Regions from separate parts of the Mesorhizobium subarcticum genome, predicted to be linked through region 1. Evidence: predicted binding sites of a transcription regulator. Region 1 holds the regulator's gene; each other region holds the start of a gene.

What was found. Region 1 encodes PhoB, which activates phosphate uptake and scavenging genes when phosphate is short. Its sites were predicted from a motif close to TGTCATNNANCTGTCAT; they were not measured.
Region 2: the regulator PhoB is predicted to act here: its motif matches at 1,256-1,272, upstream of ACZYHG_RS27360 (RNA degradosome polyphosphate kinase).
Region 3: the regulator PhoB is predicted to act here: its motif matches at 1,602-1,618, upstream of olsB (l-ornithine N(alpha)-acyltransferase).

Annotation. Positions count from the first base shown of each region.
Region 1 covers NZ_CM144237.1:2,091,437-2,094,711, forward strand. Annotated here, with positions in the region: gene pstB (phosphate ABC transporter ATP-binding protein PstB) at 1-353, shown strand, start outside; gene phoU (phosphate signaling complex protein PhoU) at 379-1,086, shown strand; gene phoB (phosphate regulon transcriptional regulator PhoB) at 1,102-1,791, shown strand; gene ACZYHG_RS10225 (ROK family protein) at 1,946-3,193, opposite strand.
Region 2 covers NZ_CM144237.1:5,569,410-5,572,684, forward strand. Annotated here, with positions in the region: gene ACZYHG_RS27360 (RNA degradosome polyphosphate kinase) at 1-1,106, opposite strand, end outside; gene ACZYHG_RS27365 (zinc-finger domain-containing protein) at 1,336-1,581, shown strand; gene ACZYHG_RS27370 (FAD-dependent monooxygenase) at 1,601-2,839, shown strand; gene ACZYHG_RS27375 (TIGR02117 family protein) at 2,880-3,275, opposite strand, start outside.
Region 3 covers NZ_CM144237.1:2,462,973-2,466,247, forward strand. Annotated here, with positions in the region: gene ACZYHG_RS12025 (trimeric intracellular cation channel family protein) at 1-599, shown strand, start outside; gene olsB (l-ornithine N(alpha)-acyltransferase) at 663-1,538, opposite strand; gene ACZYHG_RS12035 (hybrid sensor histidine kinase/response regulator) at 1,828-3,275, opposite strand, start outside.

The DNA.
Region 1 (3,275 bases):
ACGAGGTCAAGGACAAGCTCAACGCCAGCGGTCTCAGCCTGTCGGGCGGCCAGCAGCAGCGGCTTTGCATTGCCCGCACCGTGGCGGTGAAGCCGGAAGTCATCCTGCTCGACGAGCCGGCCTCGGCGCTCGATCCGCTGTCGACCGCCAAGATCGAAGAGCTGATCGACGAGTTGCAAGCCGACTACACGATCGTCATCGTCACCCACAACATGCAGCAGGCGGCGCGCGTCTCGAAGCAGACGGCGTTCATGTATCTGGGCGAGCTGGTCGAGTTCGACAAAACGGAAAAGATCTTCACGTCGCCCCGCGAGAAGCGCACGCAGGACTACATCACCGGCCGCTTCGGCTGATCGCACGCATACGAGGACCAGGATCATGGCCGAACATACGGTTGCAGCCTTCGACGAGGAGCTCGGACAGATCAGCAAGCTGATCAGCGACATGGGCGATCTCGCCGGCTCGATGGTCGGCGGCGCCACCAAGGCGCTGCTGAACTCCGACAACGCTCTCGCCCAGCGCGTCGTCTCCGATGATGCCATCATGGATGCCCGCCAGCGCGAACTCGACGACCGCGCCATCACGCTGATCGCCAAGCGCCAGCCGATGGCCGACGATCTGCGCCATGTCGTCGGTTCGATCCGCATGGCCGGCGACCTCGAACGCATCGGCGACCTTGCCAAGAACATCGCCAAGCGCGTCGGCACCGTCGGTCTCAGCGCCACGCCGCGCGACCTGTCGCACTCCATCGATGCCATGGCACAGCTGGTGCTGATCCAGGTGCATGGCGTGGTCGAGGAGTATGCGGCGGGTGACGCTTCGGCTCTCGCCAAGCTCAGGAATGACGACGAGCGCATCGACGTCAAATACACCTCGGTGTTCCGCGAACTGTTGACCTACATGATGGAAGATCCGCGCAACATCACCGCCTGTACGCATCTTTTGTTCTGCGCCAAGAATCTTGAGCGCATCGGCGACCACGTGACCAACATCGCCGAAAATGCGTATTATGTGCTGACCGGCACGCAGCTGCCCGCCAATCGCCCGAAGCAGGACGAGACCGCAATGTCGGCGCCGGCGGCATAACAGGGTGACAAGCCGATGATCGCGCCACGCATCATGGTGGTGGAAGACGAGGAGCCGCTAGGCGTGCTCCTCCGCTACAACCTGGAATCGGAAGGTTACCAGGTCGAAGTGGTGACGCGCGGCGACGAAGCCGAAATCCGGCTGCAGGAAAACGTCCCTGACCTTCTGGTGCTCGACTGGATGGTGCCGGCGGTGTCGGGCATCGAGCTTTGTCGTCGGCTAAGAATGCGGCCCGAGACCGAGCGGCTGCCGATCATCATGCTGACAGCGCGCGGCGAGGAAAGCGACCGCGTACGCGGCCTCTCGACCGGTGCCGACGATTATCTGGTCAAGCCGTTCTCGACGCCGGAATTCATGGCCCGCATCAAGGCGCTGCTGCGCCGCGCCAAGCCGGAAGTGCTGTCCAGCGTGCTCAAGGTCGGCGACATCGTGCTCGATCGTGAATCACACCGGGTCTATCGCAAGAAGAGCGAGATCCGGCTCGGGCCGACCGAATTCCGCCTGCTCGAATTCATGATGCGCCATCCCGGCCGCGTGTTCTCGCGCAGCCAGTTGCTCGACAATGTCTGGGGCGAAACGATCTACATCGACGAGCGCACGGTGGACGTGCATGTCGGCCGCCTGCGCAAGGCGGTCAACAATGGCCGCATGCCGGATGTGATCCGCACCATTCGCGGGGCGGGCTACGCGATCAGGGAAGATTAGGGATATGCTGATATTCAGGTGATGCCGGCCTGCGAATGACAGTTTCCTGCGCTTCCGGTACTCACGGACCCAAATGTCCGCTCCGTTCCGGTTCTCGGAACCCACCATTCTCGACTCGGCCTGACTTGAATCTCAACATATCCCTACGCGTTATTCAGGCAACGTTCTTGCCGACAACGCCTGACTTACCCTGCGCGCCCGGCGCGAAAATCTCCTGGTCTACGAAGGTCAGTGCACGCATGGCGCAGCCTTCGCGGATAAGGGGCAGTTCGTTCGGCTCGGTGTCGAAGGAAATCGATTTCGAATGCTGGCCACCGGCGGTCTGGGCGATGGCCTCCCGCAGCGCCGGTTCGATCAGGTCGAAGGCGGCGGCGCTGACACCGACCATGGCAACGGGGGCGGGGTCGATCAGGGCGAACAGGCTGCCGAGGCCGTAGCCCAGCGCCTCGCCCGCCTTGCGGTAGGCTTCGCGTTCCGGCCCGTCCCGCTCCCGCGCCGTGGCGGCAAGGGCCCGCATCTGCGCGTCGCTGACATCGGCGACCGGCTCGGTGTCCTCGCCGAGCTGTTTTGCGTTGCGCCAGATGGCGTAGTTGCCGGCATAGGCCTCGACGCAGCCGCGGCGTCCGCAGCGGCAGAGTGCGCCGTTCGGCCGATGGATCATGTGGCCGAACTCGCCGCCCGAGGAATGGGTGCCGGTGAACAGCTCGCCCTTCAGCACCAGGCCCATGCCGATGCCGTGCGAAAGCAGGATAGCGATGAAGTCGTCGCGATAACGTTCGGGATCGCGCCAGCGCAGCGCCACCGCCATCATGTTGCAGTCGTTTTCCATGGTGGCGGGGATGCCGAATTCGGCTTCGAGTATGTCGGCGAAGGCGATGTCGGTCTGCGGCGTGATCGGCGACCAGAGCATTGCCCGGGCCTTGGTGTCGGTGATGCCCTGGATCGCCAGCGCGATGCGAGCGACGCTGCGGACATCGATGTCGGGATCCGCGAGGCGTCGCCGCACGATGGCCACGCATTCGCCGATCAGCGCCTCGCGCGACATAGTCAGCGTGTCCAACCGGCGCTGCTCCTCCGATACCACCTGGCCGGCATAGTCGATGACGGCGACGGAGAGGAAATTCAGCGACAGCACCACGGTCATGACGGCCGCGGCCTCGGGGTTGAGGCCGAGGCCGACCTGCGGCCTGCCGCGTTTGAGCGCGCCGGCCTCGCTCGGTTTGCCTTCGGCCAGGATGCCTTCGCCGATCAAATCGGAGGAAATCGCCGATATGGTCGAGTGGCTGAGGCCGGTGGTCGCCGCGATCTCGGTGCGCGAGGGCCGACCGGCCCGGCGCACGGCCGCAATCACCATGGCGCGGTTGCGCCGGCGCAGATCGTCGTGGCGGATTCCGACCGACATGCTTTCCCACATCCTCCCGGTCGCCGCGGTTCCTCCGGCCCCTCGAACACTGCCGACGACACGCCCAAATACTGGCAGAAGC
Region 2 (3,275 bases), 3.1 Mb from region 1:
TGCACCACGACGTCGAAGGATTCGTAGGGGTGATGGACGACGATGTCCTTCTCGCGGATTGCGGCGAAACAGTCGCCGCCATGCTCGCGGATGCGCTCGGGAAAGCGCGGATTGTAGGGCGTGAACTTCAGATCGTCGCGGGGGATGGAGACGATTTCGGAGATCTGGCTGAGCGCCAGCGGGCCAGTCAGCACGCTGATACGGCTCGACGACACGCCGAGCTCGCCGGCGACGAAGTCACGCAATTCGCCAGGCATCAGCTTGTCGAATTCGATGCGGATCACCGAACCGCGGCGGCGGCGCTTCAGCGCCGTCTCGAAAAGGCGCACGAGATCTTCCGATTCTTCCTCGACCTCGATATCGCTGTCTCGAATGATGCGGAACGTGCCGGAACCCTTGACCTCGTAGCCGGGGAACAGCTTGCCGATATAGAGGCCGACCGCCTCTTCCAGCGGGATGAAGCGGACATGGTGCTTGCGGTCGGGCAAGCGGATGAAGCGCTTCAGCGCCACTGGCAGGCGCAAGAGCGCGCTCATCTCCTCGCCGTTCTTGCGGTGACGAAGCTGCAGCGCCATCGAGAAGCCGAGATTGGGAATAAACGGGAATGGATGTGCCGGGTCGATCGACAGTGGGGTGAGCACCGGAAATACCTGCTCCTGGAAGTGGTCTTCCAGCCAGACCTTCTCGTCCTTGGTCAGAGCATCTCGCGCAATGCTTTCGATGCCTTCCTTGTTGAGCAGGACGGTCAGCGCCGAAAAACTCTTCTGCTGGTCCTCCTGCAACCGTTCGACCTCGCGCAGCAATTGTTCGAGCTGCTGCTCGGGCGTGCGGCCGTCGGGGCTTTTCAGCGTGATTCCTTCGCGCACCTGGCCGGCGAGGCCAGCGACACGCACCATGAAGAACTCGTCGAGATTGGCTGCCGAGATCGACAGGAAGCGGACGCGCTCCAGCAATGGATGATGGGTGTTCAGCGATTCCTCAAGCACACGGCGATTGAACTGCAGCCAGGAAAACTCGCGGTTGACGAAGCGATCCGGGTTGCCGCCCTCTGAACTGGCCACCTCGACATTGACGAATTCGCTCTGCACCGGCTTCAGTTCGTTCATGGTTCCTGCCCGCAACCGTTCCTTTGGGAGCGCCGCCAGATGGCGATGGACGCTCTAACATGCTTTTGTGACGCATGATCCGTCGCGGAATCGCTTGGCATCCGCGGTCACACGCTTAACCGGCTCAACTTATCCTCTGACAGGCTTTTGCGACAGTTTCATTTCATCGATCTTGCAAAGAGACCTGTTATGATCCAGATGCATGCGAGACTGCGTTAAGGAGACGACGATGGCAGGCGGTTCCATTCCCCATTTCCAGAACGATGCGGGCCACCCGGCAATCGACATCGGGGTCAAGGAATTCATGTGCACGGGGGCCAATCCGCCTTTCGACCACCCGCATGTGTTTCTCGACATGGGCGACGACAATGAGAAGGTCTGCCCCTATTGCTCGACGCTCTATCGCTATTCGCCGAAGCTGAAGGCGACGGAAACGCTGCCGGCCGGGTGCCTCTACATCGACCAGGCCGCCTGATTCTTTCGCGACAGACCTGATGGACGAAAAGCGCTCCCGGCAAGTCATCATCGCCGGGGCCGGTGTTGCCGGGCTGACTGCGGCCGTCGCCTTCGCCGAACGCGGCTATGCTGTGCAGGTTTACGAACAGGCACAACGGCTCGAAGCCGTGGGTGCCGGCCTCCAGCTTTCTCCCAACGCGACACGCATCCTTCGCCAGCTTGGCGTGCTCGACCAGCTGCTGCCGGCGGCGGTGCGGCCGGAGGCTGTGGTGCTGAAGGACGCAAGGACGCTGCGTCAACTGGCGCGCGTGCCACTCGGGCAAGCGGGTGAAAGCCGCTGGGGTGCTCCTTATCTCGTCGCACACCGGGCCGACCTGCAGGGCGCGCTGATGGCGCGCGTTGCGGAGATGCCTGATATTCGTCTCACTCTCGGAGGGCGCGTCGAGAAAATTGCTACTGGCAGCCATGGTGTCACCGCGACTGTCGAGATCGGCGGCAAGACGGCAGAGGAACAAGGCTCCTTGCTGGTCGGCGCCGATGGCGTCTGGTCGTTGGTGCGCGCGCTTGTCGATTCAAAGAGGATGGCATCGCCAAGAAGCCGCTTTTCAGGAGCGTTGGCCTGGCGCGCCACGGTCGCAGCCGACAGCAGCGCTGGGCAAGCCTTTGCCGCGATCGGTGCGGTCGATTGCGTCACGACGTTTCTGCATCCGGGATTCCACATGGTCGCCTATCCCGTCAGCAAGGGTGATGCCTTCAATCTCGTGGCCTTCACCAAAGGCGAGCGCATCGCCGACGGCTGGTCCGGCCATGCCGATCCCGGCATCCTCGCCGGCGCCATGCGGGGCACCGCGCCAGGTCTCGTAAAGCTGGTGGAACTGGCCGGCCCGTGGCTGACCTGGCCGCTCCACACGGTCGAACAGACGCAGCCCTGGACCACGTCGAACGGCATCGTACTGATAGGCGACGCCGCGCATGCGATGACGCCGTTCGCGGCGCAAGGCGCGGCGATGGCGATCGAGGATGCGGCCACACTTGCGGGTGTCATTGCCGACTTCCCTGGGGATCAAGCAAGAAATCTTCAAATCTGGGAAAATCTGCGAAAGCCTCGTGTCGCCGCGGTTGCTCGTCGCGGCGCCGTCAACCGCATGGCCTGGCATGCCGCGGGTCCGGTGGCGATTGCCCGCAACCTATTCCTGAAAATGCGCTCCTCGGACAAGCTCGCAGCTGATCTCGACTGGCTTTATGGCTGGCAGCAACAGAAGATCATCCCGCGCTGAAGCGAGGGCATGGTGCAAGAGACGACCGGATGCGCCGAGATCAGTCATACAACCGCATCGACAGCCCCAGCGAAACCGGCAGCGGGTTCCACCAGCCGGTCCGCAGGCCGGCTGTACGCAGTGCGGCGGCGGTCCAGGTGTTGCAGCCGACCAGTGCATTGAAATGGCCGTTGGCTTCGAAGAAGCCATCGAAATTCGAATAAGCAGCATTCGGGATATGGATCGGACCACCCGGTCCCTGCTGAAAGCTGGCCTGGATGAAATCGAGCAGTGCCGTGAACTGAATGTCACCAATATCGAAGCCGGCGACATCCGGATGTGATTGGTCGATATCACCGGCGATATCGACATGCATGACCGACGTGTCGAGAGTCAGTGCCTTCATCACCGGTACGGCCTTCAGCTGCGACCAGGTCGGCGTTTCCAGATAGAAGGC
Region 3 (3,275 bases), 370 kb from region 1:
TCGCCGTTTTCGCGGCGACCGGGGCGCTGGCTGCGTCGCGCAAACAGCTCGACATCATCGGGTTCCTGTTCCTGGCCAGCGTCACCGGTATCGGCGGCGGCACGTTTCGTGACCTCATCCTCAATGTGCCGGTGTTCTGGGTGATAAACCGCGACTATGTGCTGATCTGCGCGGTGGTGGCGGTGCTGGTCTTCTTCACCGCGCATCGGGTCGAATCCCGCTACAAGCTGCTGCTGTGGCTGGACGCCATCGGGCTGGCCGCCTTTTCGGTGATGGGAGCGGCAAAGGGCCTGGCCATCACCGGCTCGCCGGTCGTTTCGATCATCACCGGCATGCTGACCGCGACCTTTGGCGGCATATTGCGCGATTTGCTGGCCGGCGAGCCATCGGTGTTGCTGAGGCCGGAGATCTACGTCACGGCCGCTCTGGCGGGCGCCGCAATCTTCACACTGGGCGACGTCGCCGGCTTACCGCAGATTGTCTCGGGGTTGGCCGGTTTCGTCGTGGCGCTTGCCGTGCGCGGCGGTGCGCTGCGTTTCGGCTGGTCGTTTCCGTCCTACAAGAGCCGCCCCGGCCGGCGGCCGGAAGACATTCCGTGAAAAGAAGCGAGTAGGGGGTAGGATGACAAGCCGCAGAATCGCGGCGTCGCTATTCGCTATTCGTCACGCCGCAAAGCGCTGCGCTTCCCCGCCATAGTAGTTGACGTAGCGGGCGCCGATCTCCTTGACCGGCATCACCACGAAGACGTCGACGGTCGAGAATTCGCGGTCGATGACGCAGCCATCGCCGATGCGGGCACCGACCCTCAGATAGCCCTTGACCAGAGGCGGCATCGCCGCGATCGCCGTCTTGGCGTTGACCGCCTCGATCGGCATCAGGTCCATGGAGCAGTACCGATCGGACACCGCGCGCACGTCCCAGGCCGAATTGGTGCGGCAGTGATGGGCGAGATAGGTGAGCGCCTCGGCATGCGCGGCCGGCACGGTGCCATGGAATGAGGCGCAGCCGGTCATCACGCCGATTTCGTAGTGATTGATGTAGGCCCAGATGCCTTGCCACAGCGCCTCGATGGTGCGCTTCGAGCGGTATTGCGGCAAAACACAGGAACGGCCAAGTTCGAGAAAACGCTGGCCGGGGTGACGGGCGATGAGCTTGGTCAGCTCGAATTCGCCTTCGGAATAGAAGCCGCCGGCGGTGGCCGCGATTTCTTGCCGCAGCAGCCGGTAGGTGCCGACGATGCGGCGATGTTCGGGGCCGGAAAGGGTGGTATCCAGGACCAGCAGATGATCGCAGAGCGGATCGAACCGGTCCGCGTCACGGCGGTCATGCGCCTGGAACAGGTCCTTCCTGGCGCCAAGTTCGTCGTAAAATACCCGGTAACGCACTTCCTGAGCGGCCGCAATCTCGGCCTCGTTGCGGGCAAGCCGCACTTCGAGATTGCCGATACGGCCGAGTGCTGCGCCCTTTATGACGGAATCGACGTTACGTCCGGCGAGCAAGGCGCTGCTGGCGTTCGGCCGAGTGTCACATTCCGGCATAACTGTATGCACGAGTGATTCTCCTTCGAGCCATCCCTCTTGGCACGGGGATACGGTGTAGGTGCAACAGGATTGTGACAGTACCGTGATACGGCGTCGCGGGCAATACTTCGTCGGCTGGCGAAAACGCTCAACCGGCTACGTTCGGTGAGGAAAACATCAAGCGCGGCGGGGTCAGCGCGAGGTAGGGCGACGCGCTTCAGTTCGTTGTTTTCATGCATGTCGTCGTCCCGGAAACCGGGTCATTTCAGGGCGACATGCACGGGTCGCGCGCAGGAAAAAAGGCGGCTCAAGCGGCGACCTGACCCTCGACAGCGTTGACCAGGGCGTCGGGATCGAGCGGCTTGGTGACGAAGCCGCTGGCGCCGTGGGCGAGCACCGCGTGGCGCGTCTTTTCCTGGCTATCGGCCGACAGCACCATGATCGGCACGGGTGGCGCCGATGTTTCCTCCTCATGGCGACGGATCGCCGCAATGGCGTCCAGCCCATCCATGACCGGCATATGCAGATCCATCAGCACCACGTCGAAGCGGTTCTTGTGCCCGGCGCTGGTGACGGCCTCGACGGCAGCCTTGCCATTGCCGACCACCTTGACGCGGTGCCCTGCCTTCAGCAGCGTGGCTCGCGCCAGCATGGCATTGATGTCGTTGTCTTCGGCGATCAGAACGGACAGGCCCTGCTGGCGCTCACCTGGGGCGCGAAGCGCCGGGACGCGGCGCTTTTCCGGCTGTGGCTGGGCAAGGGCCGGCGCATGGCTGGTCAAAAGCACACGCAAAAGCGTTGCCCCGCGCACCGGCCGGGCAAGGAATGTCGCATACCCGCTGGCGCGGAACTCGCCAAGCATGCCGCGGTCGGTCGGCGCGATCAGCGTAATGGCTTCGCAATCGGAAAAGCCGCTTTGGCGCAACCTTTTAAGCAGCCTCCCGTCACTTTCCTCCATGGCGGCGTCAACCAGCAGCACGTCGCAGCCGTCGGCAAAGGGCGCGGCCTGCGCCACGCTGGTGGCGATACCGGCGGTGCCGCCATTGGCGCGGATGGTGCGCGCGATGGCGTCGGCCTCGATGGCGTTCCTGGACAGGATCACCGCGCGCCTGCCGGCAAGCGCATTCAGCCGGCCTTGAGGCGCCTCGGTGGCCTCGGTGGCCGGGATTTCAAAGACGAATTCCGACCCTTGGCCAAGCCGGCTGGAGACCGAGATCGTGCCGCCCATGGCGGCCACCAGGCGTTTGGAGATGGCAAGTCCCAGTCCGGCGCCGCCATGCGTGCGCGTCGAGGTGCCGTCGGCCTGCTCGAACTCCTCGAAAATACGCTCCATGTCCTCGTCGCGCAGGCCGGGGCCGGTGTCGGTGATGGTGAAGCAGATGCGGTCGCTGGTTTCGGTGCGGGCACGCGCAACGCTGACCAGCACGCCGCCGCCTTCGGTGAACTTGATGGCGTTGCCGATGAGGTTGAGCAGCACCTGCCTGACCCGGCCCGGATCGGCGGTGATCAATTGTGGTACATCCGGTTCGACGTGGCAGCCGAGGCCGATGTCCTTGGCGAAGGCGCGCGCGGCCAGCAATTCGATGATGTTGTCGGCGATCTCGCGCACCGACATCGGCTGCGGTTCCGGATCGAAGCGACCGGCCTCGATCTTGGAGTAGTCAAGTAAATCCTCGATCAAAGCGAGCAGGGCGCTGGCCGAGGTCGAGACGGCGCCGACATAGGTTTGCTGCTCCGGCGACAGGCTGGTATCGG